One region of the Shimia sp. R9_3 genome, then DNA from elsewhere that is predicted to be linked to it. Evidence: riboswitches for the same ligand, from Rfam matches in the RefSeq annotation. Region 1 holds a riboswitch; each other region holds the start of a gene.
What was found. A riboswitch is a leader RNA that binds a small molecule or an ion and turns the genes downstream of it on or off. The one in region 1 is predicted to bind cobalamin.
Positions count from the first base shown of each region.

Region 2: it holds a riboswitch for cobalamin, as region 1 does, so the genes downstream of both, J7412_RS17130 (aromatic ring-hydroxylating dioxygenase subunit alpha) here and J7412_RS16685 (DUF4198 domain-containing protein) in region 1, are expected to answer to the same signal.
Region 3: it holds a riboswitch for cobalamin, as region 1 does, so the genes downstream of both, nrdH (glutaredoxin-like protein NrdH) here and J7412_RS16685 (DUF4198 domain-containing protein) in region 1, are expected to answer to the same signal.
Region 4: it holds a riboswitch for cobalamin, as region 1 does, so the genes downstream of both, J7412_RS07120 (DUF1636 domain-containing protein) here and J7412_RS16685 (DUF4198 domain-containing protein) in region 1, are expected to answer to the same signal.

Region 1 covers NZ_JAGHRP010000007.1:14,434-18,640, reverse strand. Annotated here, with positions in the region: gene J7412_RS16695 (extracellular solute-binding protein) at 1-627, opposite strand, end outside; gene J7412_RS16690 (substrate-binding domain-containing protein) at 869-1,882, shown strand; cobalamin riboswitch at 1,990-2,190, shown strand; gene J7412_RS16685 (DUF4198 domain-containing protein) at 2,322-3,107, shown strand; gene cbiM (cobalt transporter CbiM) at 3,114-3,725, shown strand; gene J7412_RS16675 (cobalt ABC transporter permease) at 3,722-4,207, shown strand, end outside.
Region 2 covers NZ_JAGHRP010000007.1:116,213-120,419, reverse strand. Annotated here, with positions in the region: gene J7412_RS17135 (hybrid-cluster NAD(P)-dependent oxidoreductase) at 209-1,288, opposite strand; gene J7412_RS17130 (aromatic ring-hydroxylating dioxygenase subunit alpha) at 1,293-2,519, opposite strand; cobalamin riboswitch at 2,627-2,831, opposite strand; gene J7412_RS17125 (hypothetical protein) at 3,008-3,910, opposite strand; gene J7412_RS17120 (DUF1007 family protein) at 3,901-4,207, opposite strand, start outside.
Region 3 covers NZ_JAGHRP010000007.1:122,882-127,088, reverse strand. Annotated here, with positions in the region: gene J7412_RS22115 (GMC family oxidoreductase) at 1-1,220, shown strand, start outside; gene J7412_RS17165 (hypothetical protein) at 1,217-1,642, shown strand; cobalamin riboswitch at 1,811-2,001, shown strand; gene nrdH (glutaredoxin-like protein NrdH) at 2,084-2,305, shown strand; gene nrdI (class Ib ribonucleoside-diphosphate reductase assembly flavoprotein NrdI) at 2,311-2,739, shown strand; gene nrdE (class 1b ribonucleoside-diphosphate reductase subunit alpha) at 2,721-4,207, shown strand, end outside.
Region 4 covers NZ_JAGHRP010000002.1:549,708-553,914, forward strand. Annotated here, with positions in the region: gene cobN (cobaltochelatase subunit CobN) at 1-1,022, opposite strand, end outside; gene cobW (cobalamin biosynthesis protein CobW) at 1,029-2,066, opposite strand; gene J7412_RS07120 (DUF1636 domain-containing protein) at 2,063-2,446, opposite strand; cobalamin riboswitch at 2,523-2,740, opposite strand; gene cobO (cob(I)yrinic acid a,c-diamide adenosyltransferase) at 2,782-3,399, shown strand; gene J7412_RS07130 (Lin0512 family protein) at 3,399-3,749, shown strand; gene J7412_RS07135 (Lin0512 family protein) at 3,746-4,090, shown strand; gene J7412_RS07140 (cobyric acid synthase) at 4,094-4,207, shown strand, end outside.

The DNA.
Region 1 (4,207 bases):
GTCATAGCCGTTGTTGTTGGTGGCAAACGGAAGATCGTGGCGAGACATGAAGTTCTCGGTGAAGATCCATGGCAGGTGGGATTGGGTCAGCGCGGTGTAGCCGGCTTCTTTCAGCGCAGGAGCGGTGACAGTCTGGAACTCTTCCCAGGTTTTTGGCGGCTCAACGCCGGCTTTCTCAAACGCCTGCACGTTATAGTACATGATTGGCGAGGAGGAGTTGAACGGCATGCCGATCATCTTGTCGTCCGCGTCTGCATAGAAGTAGCGCACGCCAGAGATGTAGTCGTTGATGTCAAAGGCAACGCCATTGTCTGTCAACAGATCCTGCACCGGAACAGTTGCGCCTTTGGCGCCGATGACGGTTGCGGCGCCAGCATCAAACACCTGAAGGATGTTTGGCTGTTCGCCAGCGCGGAAGGCAGCGATGCCTGCGGTAAGGGCTTCTTCGTAGGTGCCTTTGAAAACAGGGGTGATTTTGTATTCGTCTTGAGACGCGTTGAAGTCTTCTGCGATGGCATTCACAGTTTCGCCCAATGCGCCGCCCATGGCATGCCACCAGGTGATTTCAGTTTCAGCAAAGGCAGAGTTTGCCACCATTGCGAATGCGGCCGCAGCCGTGCTTGTCATGAAATGTTTCACAATCGGTCTCCAGTTGAGTCGGCAAACCCAGTTTGGATTCACCAGCGTTTTCCGACCCCCATTGCCCTCCGACAAAGGTGATCTGTGTAAATTCGGTGCGCCTGCAGATTGCTCAGCGCGAGGGTTGTGCAATATCTGCACACGTGTTCAGGTAGCGGAGATATGCGACAGTTCTGTGAAGCGAATTTTGCGTTTTTGTTAAGTTTCATCCGGGAGGCACCAAGCGGAGATGAATCATGGCGTTGACAAAGAGCGGCCCAAATCACGCCGGGTGACCGCCCAAGCGGTGGCAGATGCAGTTGGAGTGTCTCGTTCCGCGGTGTCCCGGGCATTTACCGAAGGCGCATATCTGGACAACGCGAAGCGTCGGGCGATTTTGCAGATGGCCGCGAAAATGGGGTATCAACCCAATGCCTTGGCTGCAGGTCTTCAGGGAGGCAGGTCCCATCTTGTCGCCATCTTTGTTGGAAATATGCGCAGCGCCTATGACTCTATGTTTGTCAGCCAGCTGGTGCGCGAGCTCAATGGAATCGACAAATGGCCGGTTTTGATTGATGGCGGCGGCAAACGTGCAGCCACCGCCATTGACGAAATCATGCGCTACCCGCTGGACGCTCTCATTCTGCGCGGGGGAAGCATGTCTGCCGACATCGTCACCCATTGCGCGCGCTTTGGCATCCCCATGATCTCCTCGGGTCGGCCAGTAGATGCATCCGGAGTTGATAACGTCTGCTGCCGCAATGCGCTTGGGAGCAGGCTGATAACAGAGCGCCTTATAGCCAGCGGGAGAAAACGGTTTGGACTTATTGCAGGCCCAAAGGATTTTCATTCAGCTGAAGGCCGCCGAGAAGGCGTGCTTGATGCCCTCGGTGAAGCAGGGCTGTCTCTTCAATGTGAAGCTTTCAGTGACTACACCGTGGATTCTGGTCACCAGATCGCACTTGAGATGCTGGCTTCCAATTTCATTGACGCCTTGGTTTGCTCCAATGACGCTTCGGCAATTGGCGCTCTGACGGCAGCACGCGAACTGGGGCGCTCGGTTCCGGGTGAGATTGCGATTGTCGGCTTTGATGATATCGACATGGCCAAGTGGCCGATGTTTGACCTCACCACGGTGCGCAACCCCATTGACGCCTCCGTGCGCGAGATCATTGCGCTCTTGGAGCGCCGACTCGCCGATCCCACGAAAGACGATGAGACTGCCTACGTCGATCCCAGCGTCGTTGACCGCGGCACGCATTAATTTTTGGGCAATCTCGCGCCATTCCGTTTCATATTTATCTACTTTGATTCCGCAATTGTGTCCGCTGAGGTCGCAATCCGTTATTGACCCGCTCTCGCCGCATCTGGCAAGAACGCGCCATGTTCGGTTCCGGGTTAACCCGGAAGCAATAGGGAATGTAGTGCGGCGATATCGGTGCCAAATCTGCAACTGCCCCCGCAACTGTAAGCGGCGAGCACGGCTGAAAACGCCACTGGGGTTTCCCGGGAAGGCCAGCATCGTGTTTTGACCCGCAAGTCAGGAGACCTGCCGGACATGCGCCCTTGAAAGGGGCGTTCATTATCGGCGACGGGGTGTGCGCCGGGTCCGCTTGGTTTGGAAACCGAGTGGCTCCGCGCTCTCCGAAGTCACACAAAAATAAATGCGCCGGGGAAGGCGCAACGTGATAAGGACCAAACAAATGAAAAAGCTGCTTTTGGCGGCCACCGCTGCTCTTTCCATCCCCGCGATGGCGCAAGCGCATTTTCTTCTGGAATACACCGAAGACACGATGATTGAGCGCCCCGGTGACGTTCCAGTCAAGCTTATTTTCTGGCATCCGCATGAAGCGGGTCATGTGATGACCTTGGAAAAGCCTGAAGAGTTTTTCGTTATCCACAACAGTGAGAAAACGGACCTCTTGGGTACGCTTGAAGAGACCACCTTTGACGGTCCTGACAACAGTGCAAAAGCCTTCTTGGGAACGGTTCCGGTAAAGCGCTCGGGGGACTATGTCGTCGTGACTGTGCCCGCGCCTTACTATGAAGAGTCCGAGGACATCTACATTCAGCAGATCACCAAAACTTACCTGAACCGCAACGAGCTGCCGACCGACTGGGATCAGCCCCATGGGCTCGCAACCGAGATCCTGCCGCTGAACAAGCCATACAACATTATTGCGGGGTCTACCTTCACCGGCCGTGTTCTGAGCGAAGGTCAGCCAGTGGCGGGTGCTGAAATCGAGATCGAATATATGGCAGCAGAGCCAGATCTGGAAGGCACTGGAGCCAAAGCAGCGATCGTGTCGCCTCTGCCAGGCGGCGCAATCGTGGCGATCTCCGACGACAATGGCTACTTCTCTTTCGGTGTTCCAAAAGCAGGTTACTGGGGTTTTGCCGCTCTGGGTTCTGGGCCGGAAACCGAGCATGAGGGCAAAGAGCTGAGCCAGGATGCGGTTATCTGGGTCCGCGCTTGGGATCTGGAGTAACGCTTCATGCACATTGTTGACGGAGCCTTGTCCAATCCGGTTGTCATCGGCGGCGCACTCGCAGCGGTCGGCGGCATTGCGATGGGACTAAGATCACTGGACCTTGACCGCATCCCGGCTGCTGGCGTGTTGTCGGCAAGCTTTTTTGTGGCATCTCTGATCCATGTCCCGATTGGCCCGTCATCTGTGCATTTGATTTTGAACGGTCTAGCCGGGCTCTTGCTCGGCTGGGCCGCATTTCCCGCCCTCTTTGTAGGGTTGCTTTTGCAAGCGGTATTCTTTGGCTTTGGCGGTTTAACCGTGCTCGGGATCAACGCCGTCAATATCGCGTTTCCTGCGGTATTAGCCTGGATGTTGTTTGGCCGCCTAATCGGCCGAGGCTCGCCTGTTCAAGGGGCGATCTGGGGCGGGATCGGCGGCGCCTTTGCAATTGCGGCCACAACCGCACTTGTCGCGGTTTCATTGGCCCTTTCAGGCGAAGAGTTCATTACTGCGGCGAAACTCGTGTTTTTTGCCCATATTCCCGTGATGGTCATTGAGGCTGTTCTAACGGGGTTTGCGGTCTTGCTCGCGCGCAAAGTCAAACCGGAGCTGTTTTTGAAAGGGCGAGCTGCGTGAAAAAGCTGATCTTAATGTGTGTGCTGGTTCTTTCACCGCTGCCTGCCCTGGCCCATAAGGTGATTGCCGGAGTGTTCCCGTCGGGTGATGCGATCGAAGGAGAATTGGGCTTCTCAAACGGGGATATGGCAAAAGATCAAGAAGTTGTTGTCACTGGTCCAGATGGCGCCGAATTGGGGCGCACGGTGACTGATGCGGATGGTTTTTTTGTGTTCACACCAAGCAGCCCGGTCGCGCATACATTTTTTGCCGATCTTGGTGCAGGCCACATTGCTGAGGTCACCATGCCTGCCGAGGAAGTCGCGGAGATTTTGGGGGTTGCGGCAGAAATAATGGATCCAGCGCCAGCCGACCAGTCAGGCTCAAATGTCAGCGGTGTGACCGTTGCCTCGCTTTCTGAGGAAGAACGCGCAGCGATTGCCCAAGCTGTTAGAGACGAGATGCGCCCATTGCGTCGCGAGATTGCCGCATATCGTGAGCAC
Region 2 (4,207 bases), 100 kb from region 1:
CTAGTAGATAAGGGTCACGCCGCTACAAAACATTGGGCTTTCTAAAAATGCTGACTTTCGCTTTGCAAAGCGAAAGTGGGGATTGCTGCAAATTCTTCTCTGTAGTCAATCGAAACACTTCCAGAACACCATCGCCTCAAAAGCCATAGAACACAAAAAAAGCCCGGCATGTCTGCCGGGCCTTTCTGTGAGCCCGAGAGCGGGGGGCTCAGACCTCTACTGCCACTTTGCCAATCGGGTTGGAGCAGCAGGCGAGGATGTAGCCGGCTTCGATGTCGTCGTCCGAAATGCCGCCGTTGTGAACCATATGCACCTCGCCTTCGGTCTTTTTGACCTTGCAGGTGCCGCAGACGCCGAAGGTACAGCCTGAGGGGATGTTGAGCCCGACCGAGCGCGCGGCGGCGAGCACGGTTTCGGTCTCGGCGACTTTGGCGGTGACATCAGACGTGGCGAAGTGGATTTCCGCCTTGCGGTCCTCGTCAGGCACCACATCATCCAGCGCGGGCTGTTCGGCCTCGGTTTCCACCGGCGCGCCAAAGCTCTCCTGATGGTAGTTGTCCATGTCAAAGCCCAGACCGGCCAGCGCTTCGCGCACCGCGGTCATGAAGGGCTCTGGCCCGCAGCAATAGACCTCGCGGTCAAGATAATCCGGCGCCATCAGGCCCAGCATCAGCTGGTTGAACTGCCCCTGATAGCCCGTCCAGGGGCGGTAGGGATCGGGCTCTTCGACCACAAATTTGAGATCCAGTCCGGGGGTGCGGCTGGCCATCTGTTCAAGCCTTTGGCGGAAGATGATTTCCGAGGGGCGCTTGGCGCAGTTGATGAAGACGGCGTCCAGTTCCTGGCCTTCGTCCCACATGCAGGTGGTCATCGACATCATGGGGGTGACGCCGGAACCTGCCGAGATGAAGAGGAATTTCTTCGCTGTGCTGCCCGCGTTGGTGAAGAGGCCTGCCGGTCCCAAGGCTCTCAGGCGCATGCCGGGGCGCAGGTTGTCGAGCATCCAGCGGGTGCCGATGCTGTCAGGCTGTGCCTTTGCAGTGATGGTGATCGAGCGCGGGCGTGAGGGCGAGGAGGATATCGTGTAGGTGCGGTGCACCACGCCTCCCGGCTGACCCGGTGCGGGGATTTCCAGGGTCAGGAACTGCCCCGGATCATAGGCGAAGAGGGCGCCGGATGGGGCGCGGAAGGTGAAGCTCGCCGTGTTGGGCATTTCCGGCACGATGGAGACGCATTCCAGCATCTCGTTGTCCTGCCAAACGGTTGCGGTGGTCTGAAGATCTTTCATCACATCACTCCGCAGCAAGGGTGTTTGGGGTCAGGTGGCTGGCCAGTTTGGCGCAATACCATTCAACAAACTGCAGCACGCCGGATTCCTGTGTCGGGGAATAGGGGCCGGGCACATAGGCGGGGCTGTTGATGCCCTGCTGGTTGTCCTCGACCACGCGGCGGTCTTCATCGTTGGTGGCCATCCAGACTTCAGTCAGGCGCTTGAGATCATAATCCCGGCCTTCCACGGCGTCTTTGTGCACCAGCCATTTGGTGGTGACTTCGGTCTCGGTCGGGCTGATCGGGGTGACGCGGAAGACGATGGAATGGTCTGCGAGGAAGTGGTTCCAGGTTGTCGGGTAGTGGAACTGCAGCAATGCGCCAGCATCAGCGAATGGCACGCGTCCGAGCCACGGACGTACGGCGGTTTTGCCATCCATCGTGTAGCTTTCCGCGCCTTCTTTTAGCGGCATGCGCGCCACGCGGTATTGGCCTTCTTCGCTGAGGTGGAAGTTGGAGGGCAGACCGGCGGCTTCGCAGCGGTCAAAATGGGCCTGCAGGTGGTCAGGTGTTTCGCCACCTTCGCCAATGCCGGTCACGCTGGGGTCATCGGGGTAGGTGCGGCACAAGGCCGGGTGGTTGCCGCCACAGTGGTAACATTCACGATTGTTTTCCCAGACCAGCTTCCAGTTGCCGTTTTCGACAATGGAGCTTTCGAATGCCACTTTGGCATTGCCCAGATCATGAGCCTCCAAATAGGGGTGCACGGTTTCTGCGAAGGGTGCGAAATCAGGGGCTTCGTCTGCCAGACAGATGTAGACGAGACCGGCGAGCTCCTGACAATGCACGGTTTTCAGGCCATGTTGCTTGGGGTCAAAATCCGGCCCCATGTCGCGCGCCCAGAGCAGCGAGCCGTCCAGCTCATAGGTCCACTGGTGATAAGGGCAGACCAGCTTGGGGGCATGGCCCTTGGCAGCTTTGCAGATCACCGAGCCGCGATGGCGGCAGGTGTTGTGAAAGGCGCGGATCTGATTGTCGGCACCGCGCACAATGATGACGCGGTAAGCGCCAACATTGTAGGTGACGTAGCTGCCTGCTTTCTCCAATTCGCAAGACGGAATGGCAAACAGCCACTCGCGATAGTGGATGGCTTCAAGGTCGGTCTGAAAGATCTCGGGATCTGTATAGAAGGCTTGCTCTAGAGCATGACCCGGGTTTCGACGCGCCAATAGGGTGTGAATGTTATTCAAATCTGGCTCTCCTGCCGCACCCCGCGGCCTTGCTTGGGGCAGATGGCACAGAGGCTTGCGCAGGCGGGATGAGGATCGCGCCCAGACAGAAGCCTCCACCGCCACCCGCGGTTTGACGTTTGCAAGGCTGGTTTCCGGACTTCGAAGCGGCTTTCACCTGGTTTTGGCACCTTCCCGGGATCCTCCTCCCAGTGGTCGTTTGCCGAACCTCACCTTCGTTACCGTTGCGGGGGCAGTGCCGGTATTTCACCGGCTTCCCAATTCTCCATTGCCGGACAAACCGGCAACAGCACCTCACGCCCGCAAGATATTTTGAAGTCGGATTGCCTCTAAAATTTTTGCGACCTTTCCGGTTGCAAAACAGACATTGGCCCGATCGGGGGTAAATTTTCGAAAGAAGCCGTGGGATTTTCTGAAAAAATGATGCGCAGGATGGGCGGGTTTCGGCCAAAAAATGCGCATCTAGGCCTTTGCGGGGCGTAGGGGCTTTAGAATGTGAAGCCGAGCAGGCCGAGGCTGAAGATCAGGATCATCAGGCCGGTCAACATCTGCAGCGCAGGCAGCATGGTGGCCACGCCGTGCAGGGAGCCCGATGACATCACAGCCAAGCGGCGGGCAGCAGTGCTTGAGACCGCCACAAGACTTGTCAGGGCGGCGGTGCCCAGCCCCATAACCACAACGGCCAGAGCGCCGGCGGTTTTGATGTCCATTTGCCACGCGATGACCAGCAGGAAAACGGCGCCGGTGCAGGGCCGGATTGCAATGCTGAGGATCAGCGCGATGGCCTCTCTGACAGATGTAAGGCGGGCGGCTTCCTCAGCCGTGGGGCCATGGGCGTGACCGCAGCCGCAGTCATCACGAGCGTGGTCATGGGAGTGATCATGGTGGTGGCTGTGCTTGGCCGTGCTTTTGGGAAGCGCGCGCGCACCTCGCCAGATGATCGCGAGTCCCACACAGGAAATGGCGAGATAGCTGGCGGGGGCCAGAATGTCCTCGGTCCACCCTGTCATCTGTTGCGCGCTGGCCTGCACAATGGAGAAACCGCCATAGACCAAGATGATCGCCCAAAGTGCCTGTGCGAGGCTCGAGGCCACGGCGAGTGACAGCAGGCGCATGGCGGAGACTTCTGTACCGAGCCCCACACCGCCAACGAGATATTTGCCGTGCCCCGGCCCCAGCGCATGCACAAAGCCGTAGGCGGCGGTTGCGCTGAGAAGCGCAAAATAAGCGCCCGGCTCGCCCATTTTCAAAGCGCGGACTGTTCCGGCCATCTGGTTTTGAAATCCACGCTGCGCCTCAACCGCCCAAGCGGAGACCGAGGAGAAATCCACCATCCAGAAGACCGCAAGCGCCAGAGCTGCGATCACACAGAAAGACAGTATCACGCGCATATGAGGATGATCCTATCGGCAAATTCTTTGCCTACATTGGGGATGCTCGGGGTCTCTTCCCGGCTGAGCAGCGCCAATGAGGCTTGCAGGCTGTTGTTCTTGAGCGCTGGGTTGAAGGGGATCACCTCAGCGCGGCACCCTTCTGCTGGGCCCAAGAGTTCGGGCGTGTCGGTGATGGAGAATGCAAAGAAATAGGTGGACTCATAAAAGGCGACCTCTGCTGGGGACGCGCCCAGCGGGAGCGCCGTTTTGAGATCGCGTGTGAAGGTGAGCTGCAAGCGCCCGTCAATCAGCTGC
Region 3 (4,207 bases), 110 kb from region 1:
TGGCGCAGGAAAACAGCTCTGGACAGCGCAAGGACTGGACCGTACGGCATCAGTTTGGCGGCTGCTCAAACTGTTGGTGGGGGAACACGCCGCGTCTGCAGCCGAGCGATTTTGAGTTGTTTTCAAGATATGGCGTGGCGCAGGACTGGCCGGTGTCTTACGGCGACATCGAGCCTTACATGGTGGAAGCGGAGTATCTGATGGATATCGCCGGTTCCGATGAGGCTGGATATGCGCCCCGGAGTGCCCCGTTTCCGTTTCCGCCGCATGCGCCAACGCGGGCGGAGCGCAAGCTGTTTGCCCAAGAGCCCAGCTGGCAGCCGATGCCCTGCGCGCGCTCCAATGGGGGGCGACGCACCACCTGTTGTGTGTCTGGCGCCTGCAACCTGTGTCCGGTGGATGCAAAATTTACGATCCTCAATTCGCTGGAACTGTTTGAGGATGAAGGGTTTCATTACCTGCTGGATGCGGAGTGCCGCACCGTGGAGACCGCTACGGGGCTCGCCACCGGTGTTGTGGCCCAGACGACCGAGTTGGGGCCGATCACCTTGCGGGCGGATTTTGTCGGGCTTGGGGCCAACCCGATCTTCAACTCGGCAATACTGCTGAGATCAGGTATTGGCTCTGATCTGGTGGGGCGTGGGCTGCATGAGCAGGTGGGGCAATTTGTTTGGGTGAACATCCCGTTTGACAACTATTATGGCGGCACCTCGCTGACCGGGATGGGTTACGGATTTTATGATGGGGAGTTTCGTCGTGAGGCGGCGTCTGTTCTCATTGAAAGCTGGAATGCGCCTCCGTCTTTGCGCCTTGAGAAGGGAAAATGGCTGCAGCGTCTGAAGTTGAAGCTGGTGGCCGAAGATTTGCCGCAGGAGCAGAACCGGGTTGTGTTAAAAGACGACGCGCCGACGATTTTGTGGTCCGGGCACAGCGCCTATGCCTATGCCGGCCTGGCGCGGGCGCGTGAGCGTGTGTCCTCACTGATTCCGTTCGAGCATGAGATTGTCGGCATCGGGGGCATTGAGCCGACGGAAGCGCATATTATCGGAGGCACGCCGATGGGTACGGACAGCAAAACCGGTGTGGTGGACAAAAACCTGCGGGTCTTTGGTGTCTCCAATTTGGCCTGTCTTGGGGCCGGGACCTTCACGACCGGGGCGGCTGCGAACCCGACGCTCACCCTATCGGCGCTGTCGCTTTATGCGGGAGAGCAGCTATGAGTTTGAGGCGGCGTGCGTTTTTGGTGGGGGCAGCCGGTCTGGCGGGGGCGGTTCTGGTGCCTTTGACGCTGGGCGGCACCACGTCATTTCTGCGACGCACGCTGAAGGATCACTTCGGCCCCGAGGTGCTGAAGCTGGCGGGCATCGATGAATTTGTTGACGAGTTCGCCGCTTTGGCCGGGGAGGATGATCCGGCAAAGAAGATCGTGGCGGAGATGTACTTTGGCTGGCATGGGGATCGCGTGAAAATGATCGGCCCGGCCAAGGCGATACAGGAGCGGTTTCTTTTCACAATCCTGCACCGGAGCAATATCATCGCGGTTCAGCAAGGCCGCGCGACAGAGTTTGAATACGGGTCTGTTGATCCTTGGTCGCCGGTGTGCGGGCTCTACCTTTCCGCCTTCGCTGATGAAACGCTTTAGGTGAAGCGCCGGTGTGCGGCTGGCCATTTTTCTGAAGGTGATAAGATCTTGCGCCGAGATGGCGGTGATGTGGATATCTTGGGCAGATATCCACAGAAACTTTGCATCCATCAACAATAAATCGAAGTCACAATGCCGCTATATATTGACACTATGTGGTGATCACACCCTATATAGGGGTGCTTCGGTTCTTTCGATTCCTGTCGAAGGCTAAGAGGGAAGCCGGTGAAATTCCGGCGCTGCCCCCGCAACTGTAAGCGGATAGCAAGGCTGAATATGCCACTGGGGGGCATCCTCGGGAAGGCCAGCCAAGCGTTGATCCGCTAGTCAGGAGACCTGCCGAAAGTGCAAAATGATGACCACGAACGGAGGGTTCGGGGGCGCGCAAGAAGTGGTGCTGCCACTCTGCGTCCTCGGCTTTGACAAAAAGAAAGAGGACAGATGAGCATCATCGTTTATTCCAAACCCGCTTGTGTACAATGCACCGCCACCACACGTGCGCTGGACGCCAAAGGCATCAGCTATGATGTGGTTGATCTGACGCAGGACGACAGCGCGCTGAGCCATGTGACCGAGCTGGGCTATCGTCAGGCGCCGGTGGTTGTGGCGGGGGCGGATCACTGGTCGGGCTTCCGCCCTGACATGATCGCACAGCTGGCCTAAGGGAGGTGAGCCGCCAATTTCCGGCGCTTGTCTACTATTCCTCAAAATCGGGCAACACCCACCGGTTTGTGACGCGGCTTGGTATTGAAGCCGCGCGCATCTCGGAAGATCCCGACGCGCCGCTCCCTGACCCCAAAGAAGCCTTTGTTCTGATCTGTCCGACCTATGCAGATGGGCAGGGGCGGGGGGCAGTGCCCAAACAGGTGATCCGTTTTCTAAACGACGCCACCAAACGCGCCCACCTTGTTGGGGTGATCGCCACCGGCAATCGCAACTTTGGCGCCACCTATGGGTTGGCCGGGCGCGTCATCGCCGAAAAATGCAATGTCCCGCTGCTCTACACGTTCGAGCTGGCAGGCACCGAAACTGATATTTCCCGCGTCCGTGCGGGGCTGGAAAAGATTGGGAGACCGCTATGCTCGACAGCACAGTGAACGAGCAGGACTATCACGCACTCAACGCGATGCTGAATCTGTATGACGCGGATGGCAACATCCGCTTTGACGCGGATCGCATGGCGGCGCGTCAGTATTTCCTGCAGCATGTGAACCAGAACACCGTTTTCTTCCACTCGTTGGATGAAAAGCTCGGCTATCTGGTGAGCGAAGGCTACTATGAAGAAGCGGTTCTGGATCAATATTCCAAGAACTTCATGCGCGCGATCTGGGAAGCGGCCTATGCCAAGAAATTCCGGTTCCCGACCTTCCTTGGCGCCTTCAAATATTACACCTCCTACACGCTGAAAACCCGTGACGGGCAGCGCTTCCTGGAGCGCTATGAGGACCGTGTGGTCATGACCTCTCTGGCGCTGGCGCGTGGGGATGAGGATCAGGCCATGGCCTTTATGGAAGAGATTCTGGAGGGCCGTTTCCAGCCGGCCACACCGACCTTCCTGAACGCCGGTAAAGCCTCCCGTGGCGAGCTGATCTCCTGCTTCCTGCTGCGTCTGGAAGACAATATGGAAAGCATTGGCCGCGGCATCAACTCTGCACTGCAGCTCTCCAAGCGGGGTGGCGGTGTGGCGCTTTTGCTGACCAACATCCGCGAGCACGGCGCGCCGATCAAAGGCATTGAGAACCAGTCTTCCGGTGTGATCCCGGTGATGAAGCTGCTCGAAGACAGCTTTTCCTATGCCAACCAGCTGGGCGCACGTCAGGGCGCAGGCGCGGTCTATCTGAACGCGCACCATCCTGACATCATGCGTTTCCTCGACACAAAGCGCGAAAACGCAGACGAAAAAATCCGCATCAAGACGTTGTCTCTTGGCGTGGTGATCCCCGACATCACCTTTGAGCTCGCTAAGAAAAACGCCGATATGTATCTGTTCTCTCCGCATGACGTGGAGAAGGTCTATGGCGTGCCTTTCTCTGAGATCTCGGTGACCGAGAAATATGAGGAGATGGTGGACGACAAGCGCATTCGCAAATCCAAGGTGAACGCGCGCGAATTCTTCCAGACCATTGCCGAAATCCAGTTTGAGAGCGGCTACCCTTATGTGATGTTTGAAGACACGGTGAACCGGATGAACCCGATTGAGGGCCGGATCAACATGTCCAACCTCTGTTCGGAAATTCTTCAGGTGAATGAGGCGTCTGAGTTCAACGAAGACCTCGGCTATGCCAAGATGGGCAGCGATATTTCCTGCAACCTCGGCTCGCTCAACATCGCCAAAACCATGGACGGCAAAGATCTGGGCCGTACCGTGGGGGCCGCGATCCGTGCGCTGACGGCTGTATCTGAAATGTCCGCGATCGACTCCGTGCCATCGGTGCGCAAAGGCAATGATGACAGCCACGCCATCGGCCTTGGCCAGATGAACCTGCATGGCTTCCTTGCGCGTGAGCACATTCACTATGGCAGCCCGGAAGGCATTGAATTCACATCGGTTTACTTTGCCGCTGT
Region 4 (4,207 bases), on a different contig from region 1:
TACTCCAGCGCTTCGTCTTTTTTACCGGGCTCTTTGAAGGAGCTCACACCGGTAAAGAGACGGCCGTCGACCTCTGGCAACACAACGTGCATGGCGAGATCGGAAGGTGCAAGGCCGCGCTCTGCTTCGGCCCAGGCTTTTTTGCGGGAGGTGGCGAGCGCCACCTGAAAGACCGGTGCTTCGGTCGCGTCCAGAGGCGAGGTGCCATCTGCGCCTTTGCCGGAGAAAGAGGTGGCGTTCACAATCGCGGCGGGTTTCAGATCGCGGAGGGTGTCCGCCAGCCAAGCGGCGGAGGCGGGCACTTTGAGAGAGGGGGCAAACAGGCCCACCACATCAAAACCACGTCCGCGGAACTCTTCAAACAGCGCCTCAATCGGCGCGGTGTCAGCGGCGCTGACGTAGGCGCGATAGAAGGTCAGGGCAATCAGCGGCTTTGCAGCGTCGCGCCCGGTGAGCGGGTCAGACAGGCCCGTCTCAGGTGTCCAGCCGCCGTGATCGGGCAGCGCTTTGGAGCCCATGACCGGCTTTGCATAGAGCCCTGCGGCCAATGCCAGCTGCGCCAGTGCGGCCTGGGCAGCAACCGCTCCGCCGGTGTCACAGAGATGGGTCAGGCGGTGCAGGGTGGACACTGGCAGGGTGGAGACTTCATCCAGCCGTGTATCCGGCCGCCCGTCTGCGGGCAGCGCCGCAAGGGCGATGCCTTTTTCCGCCGCCAATGCCTGTACCTGCTGGATACCGTATTGCCAGTAGGAGATGCCGCCAATCAGACGGATCAGGATGGCTTTGGCACCAGACAGCGTTTGCTCAATGTAGGTGTCGACCGACAGCGGGTGTTTCAACGCTGTCAGATTGGCAAGACGCAGCGTGGGCAGATCGCCGTTGCTGCGATGCCAGCCTGCCGCGAAAGCCCCCAGATCGCTGTCGGAAAACGACAGCACCACAAGGTCAGCCGGTGACTGACCCAGATCCATTGGGGTTTCGGCCTCATCAAGACCGTGGCTTTCGCGAAAGACTACATGCATGGGCGTTTAGTCTACCAGAGCGGCGCGGATCGCATCCACATTTACGTCATCATGTTCCGCAATCACGACCATGCGGCCATGACGGCCCTCCTCGGGCTTCCATGGGCGGTCAAACTGATGACGCACGCGCGCGCCCACAGCCTGCACCAGAAGACGCATGGGTTTGCCTTCGACGGCGGCGTAGCCTTTGACGCGCAGGATGTTGAGATCTTTGGCCATTTTCTCGATCTTGGCGGCAAAAGCTGCGGGATCGCTCTGCTCTGGAACGTCGATCACAACGCTTTCAAAATCGTCATGTTCGTGGTCGTGGTGCCCATCGTGATGGGAGGGGCGAGCCTCCAGATCATCCTCTGCGGCGGCTTCCAGACCGAGGATCACGCGCGGGTCCACTTCGCCTTCGGCCACTTCGACCACTGGCAGAGGGCGGGGCGCTTCGGCCAGCACGATTTCCTTGGCTTTGGCCACACCATCGGGGCCTGCAAGATCCGGTTTGGTCAGAAGAACAATGTCCGCGCAGCTGATCTGATCTTCGAAAACCTCGGAAAGCGGGGTTTCGTGATCCAAGCCTTCATCTGCTTCGCGCTGGGCATCCACTGCGGCCACATCAGGGGCAAAACGGCCATCGGCAACCGCTTCGGCATCGGCCAGCGCGATCACGCCGTCCACGGTGATTTTGGAACGGATATCGGGCCAGTCAAAGGCTTTCAGCAGCGGCTTTGGCAGGGCCAGGCCGGAGGTTTCAATCAGAATGTGCTCGGGGCGCGGCTCAAGCTGCATAAGGGCTTCGATGGTGGGGATAAAATCATCCGCCACGGTGCAGCAGATGCAGCCGTTGGCCAGCTCCATGATGTTTTCCGCCGGGCAATCCGGGATGGCGCAGGATTTCAGGATCTCGCCGTCCACACCCACATCGCCAAATTCATTGACGATCACCGCAAGGCGTTTGCCCTGTGGTTTGGTCATCAGATTGCGCACGAGTGTCGTTTTGCCGGATCCCAGAAAACCGGTGATGACGGTGACAGGGAGTTTTTCAAGAGTGCTCATTCGGGGATCTCCAGTGGGGGAATGCGGGCGATGCAGTTTTTGCGGAAATGGGTGGAGCGTTCGCGCCACGGGACCAGCCCGTCAGCGGTGGCGGCATATTTGCTCACGCCGTCCGCGACCAGTTCCGCGTCTTCTGCACCGGTGAAATTGCCATAGACATAGGTCCAGCGCTCATCGCCGCCACGCACGGTGATCGAGCAGCCAAAATCGCAGTTGGAAAAGCACTCAACACCTTTCACCGTCACGTTTTCCGGCAGGTCTGAGGCGGTGAGCGCATCAAACAATTGCGTACCGGGGCGCGGCCCTTCGACGTCGGTTGGCTGGCCGGCACGGCAGGTGGTGCAGACAAGCAATTCGACTGGAGCATTTGCATCAGCCATCAGATCTGGTCCCTTTTCAGGGACGGGGCAAACACGGGACATCTGTGGAGAGCCCGACACCGAAACACCCCGTCCGGTTTATGTCATTTGCGCTGGCAGGTCTCCCGGCTTGCGGATCTCAGAGCTTGGGCTCTGGTGGTCCTCCTGCCTTCCCGGATTTCTCCAGTGGCTGTGGCGGACCTCTCCGGTCACGGTCGCGGGGGCGGCTGCGCTTTGGGCCTTGACGTTGGACCCGTTTCACATTCCCTTTTCACCTGCTCAAATCGAGCAGAAACCAGCGACAACCCGAATGGGCAATGATTGCGGCTAAGTCAAGCGCGAACGGAGGGGCAGGAATGTCTGAAAACACGGATCAGAACGAACGCCACAAGGCCAAGATGGCCAAAATCAAAGCGGCGCGAGACAGGATGATGGCCACAAAGACCGAAGAAAAAGGTCTGATCATCGTGCACACCGGGCCGGGCAAAGGCAAAAGCTCCTCCGGATTTGGCATGATTATGCGCTGCATTGCACATGGCATGCCGGTGGCTGTGGTGCAGTTCATCAAAGGCGCGATGGCCACGGGGGAGCGGGCCTTTCTGGAAGAGCATTTCCCAGAAGAAGTGCAATTTCATGTGTCAGGGGAAGGGTTTACCTGGGAGACGCAGGACCGGGAGCGCGACATTGCCAAAGCAGAAGCAGGCTGGGAACTGGCCAAGGAGCTGATCCGCAACCCGGAGAACCGCTTTGTGATGCTCGATGAAATCAACATCGCGCTGCGCAATGACTATCTCAACATCGACGACGTGGTCGATTTTCTGCTGAGCGAAAAGCCTGCGATGACTCACGTTCTTTTGACCGGCCGCAATGCTAAGCCGGAGCTGATTGAGGCTGCTGATCTGGTGACAGAGATGACCCTGCTGAAACATCCGTTCCGCGATGGCATCAAGGCGCAGGCGGGGGTGGAATTCTGATGGCGATCAAACGTCTGCTCACCGAATTTGGCATGGGCTCTTCGCTCAGACGCCAGGATTACACCGAGGCGGCGAGCCGCGCTGTGAAGGACGCGCTGTGGCACAATTCGATCAATCTGGCGGAGCTTTTTAGCAAAGACAAATCAGAGATGATCATCACCGTTGAGGTGGCGGTGCAGCAACCGGAGCAGATTGACACTGCGGTGATTGCGGCGATCTTCCCTTATGGGCAGGTGACGGTTGTGCCGGTCAAAGGCGGGCTGGACGTGCCGCGCACGGACGGCGGCAACCCGACGGTGATGGCCAATGTGGCGATTTCGGTGGCTTTGGATGTGGAGGTCGCGGCATGAGCGAGCAGCGTTTCATCATCGAAATGGGCATGGGCAACGACCAATACGGGCAGGATTACACCAAGGCTGCGGCCCGTGCGATCGAGGATGCAATTCGCCATTCTGCCATCCCGATGTTTGCCGCTTTAGGTAAGGATCCCAAAGAGATGCGGGTGCAGGTGACGGTGGGGGTGCAGGCGCCGGAAGAGGTGGATTGTGACGCATTGGTTAAGAATTTGCCCCGCGGGCGCGCGGAGGTGAAAGCGGTGTTTGGGGGGATGAATGTGACAAATCCCGATGACGGAAACGTGCTTGTCATCGCTTCTGCGGCGGTGGAGGCCTTCCTCCCAAAACAGGGCTGAGCCATGGGCAAGGCAATTATGATTCAGGGCACGGGCTCCAATGTGGGCAAGTCGATGCTGGTGGCGGGGCTGTGCCGGGCGGCGGCGCGGCGGGGTCTGTCTGTGGCACCGTTCAAG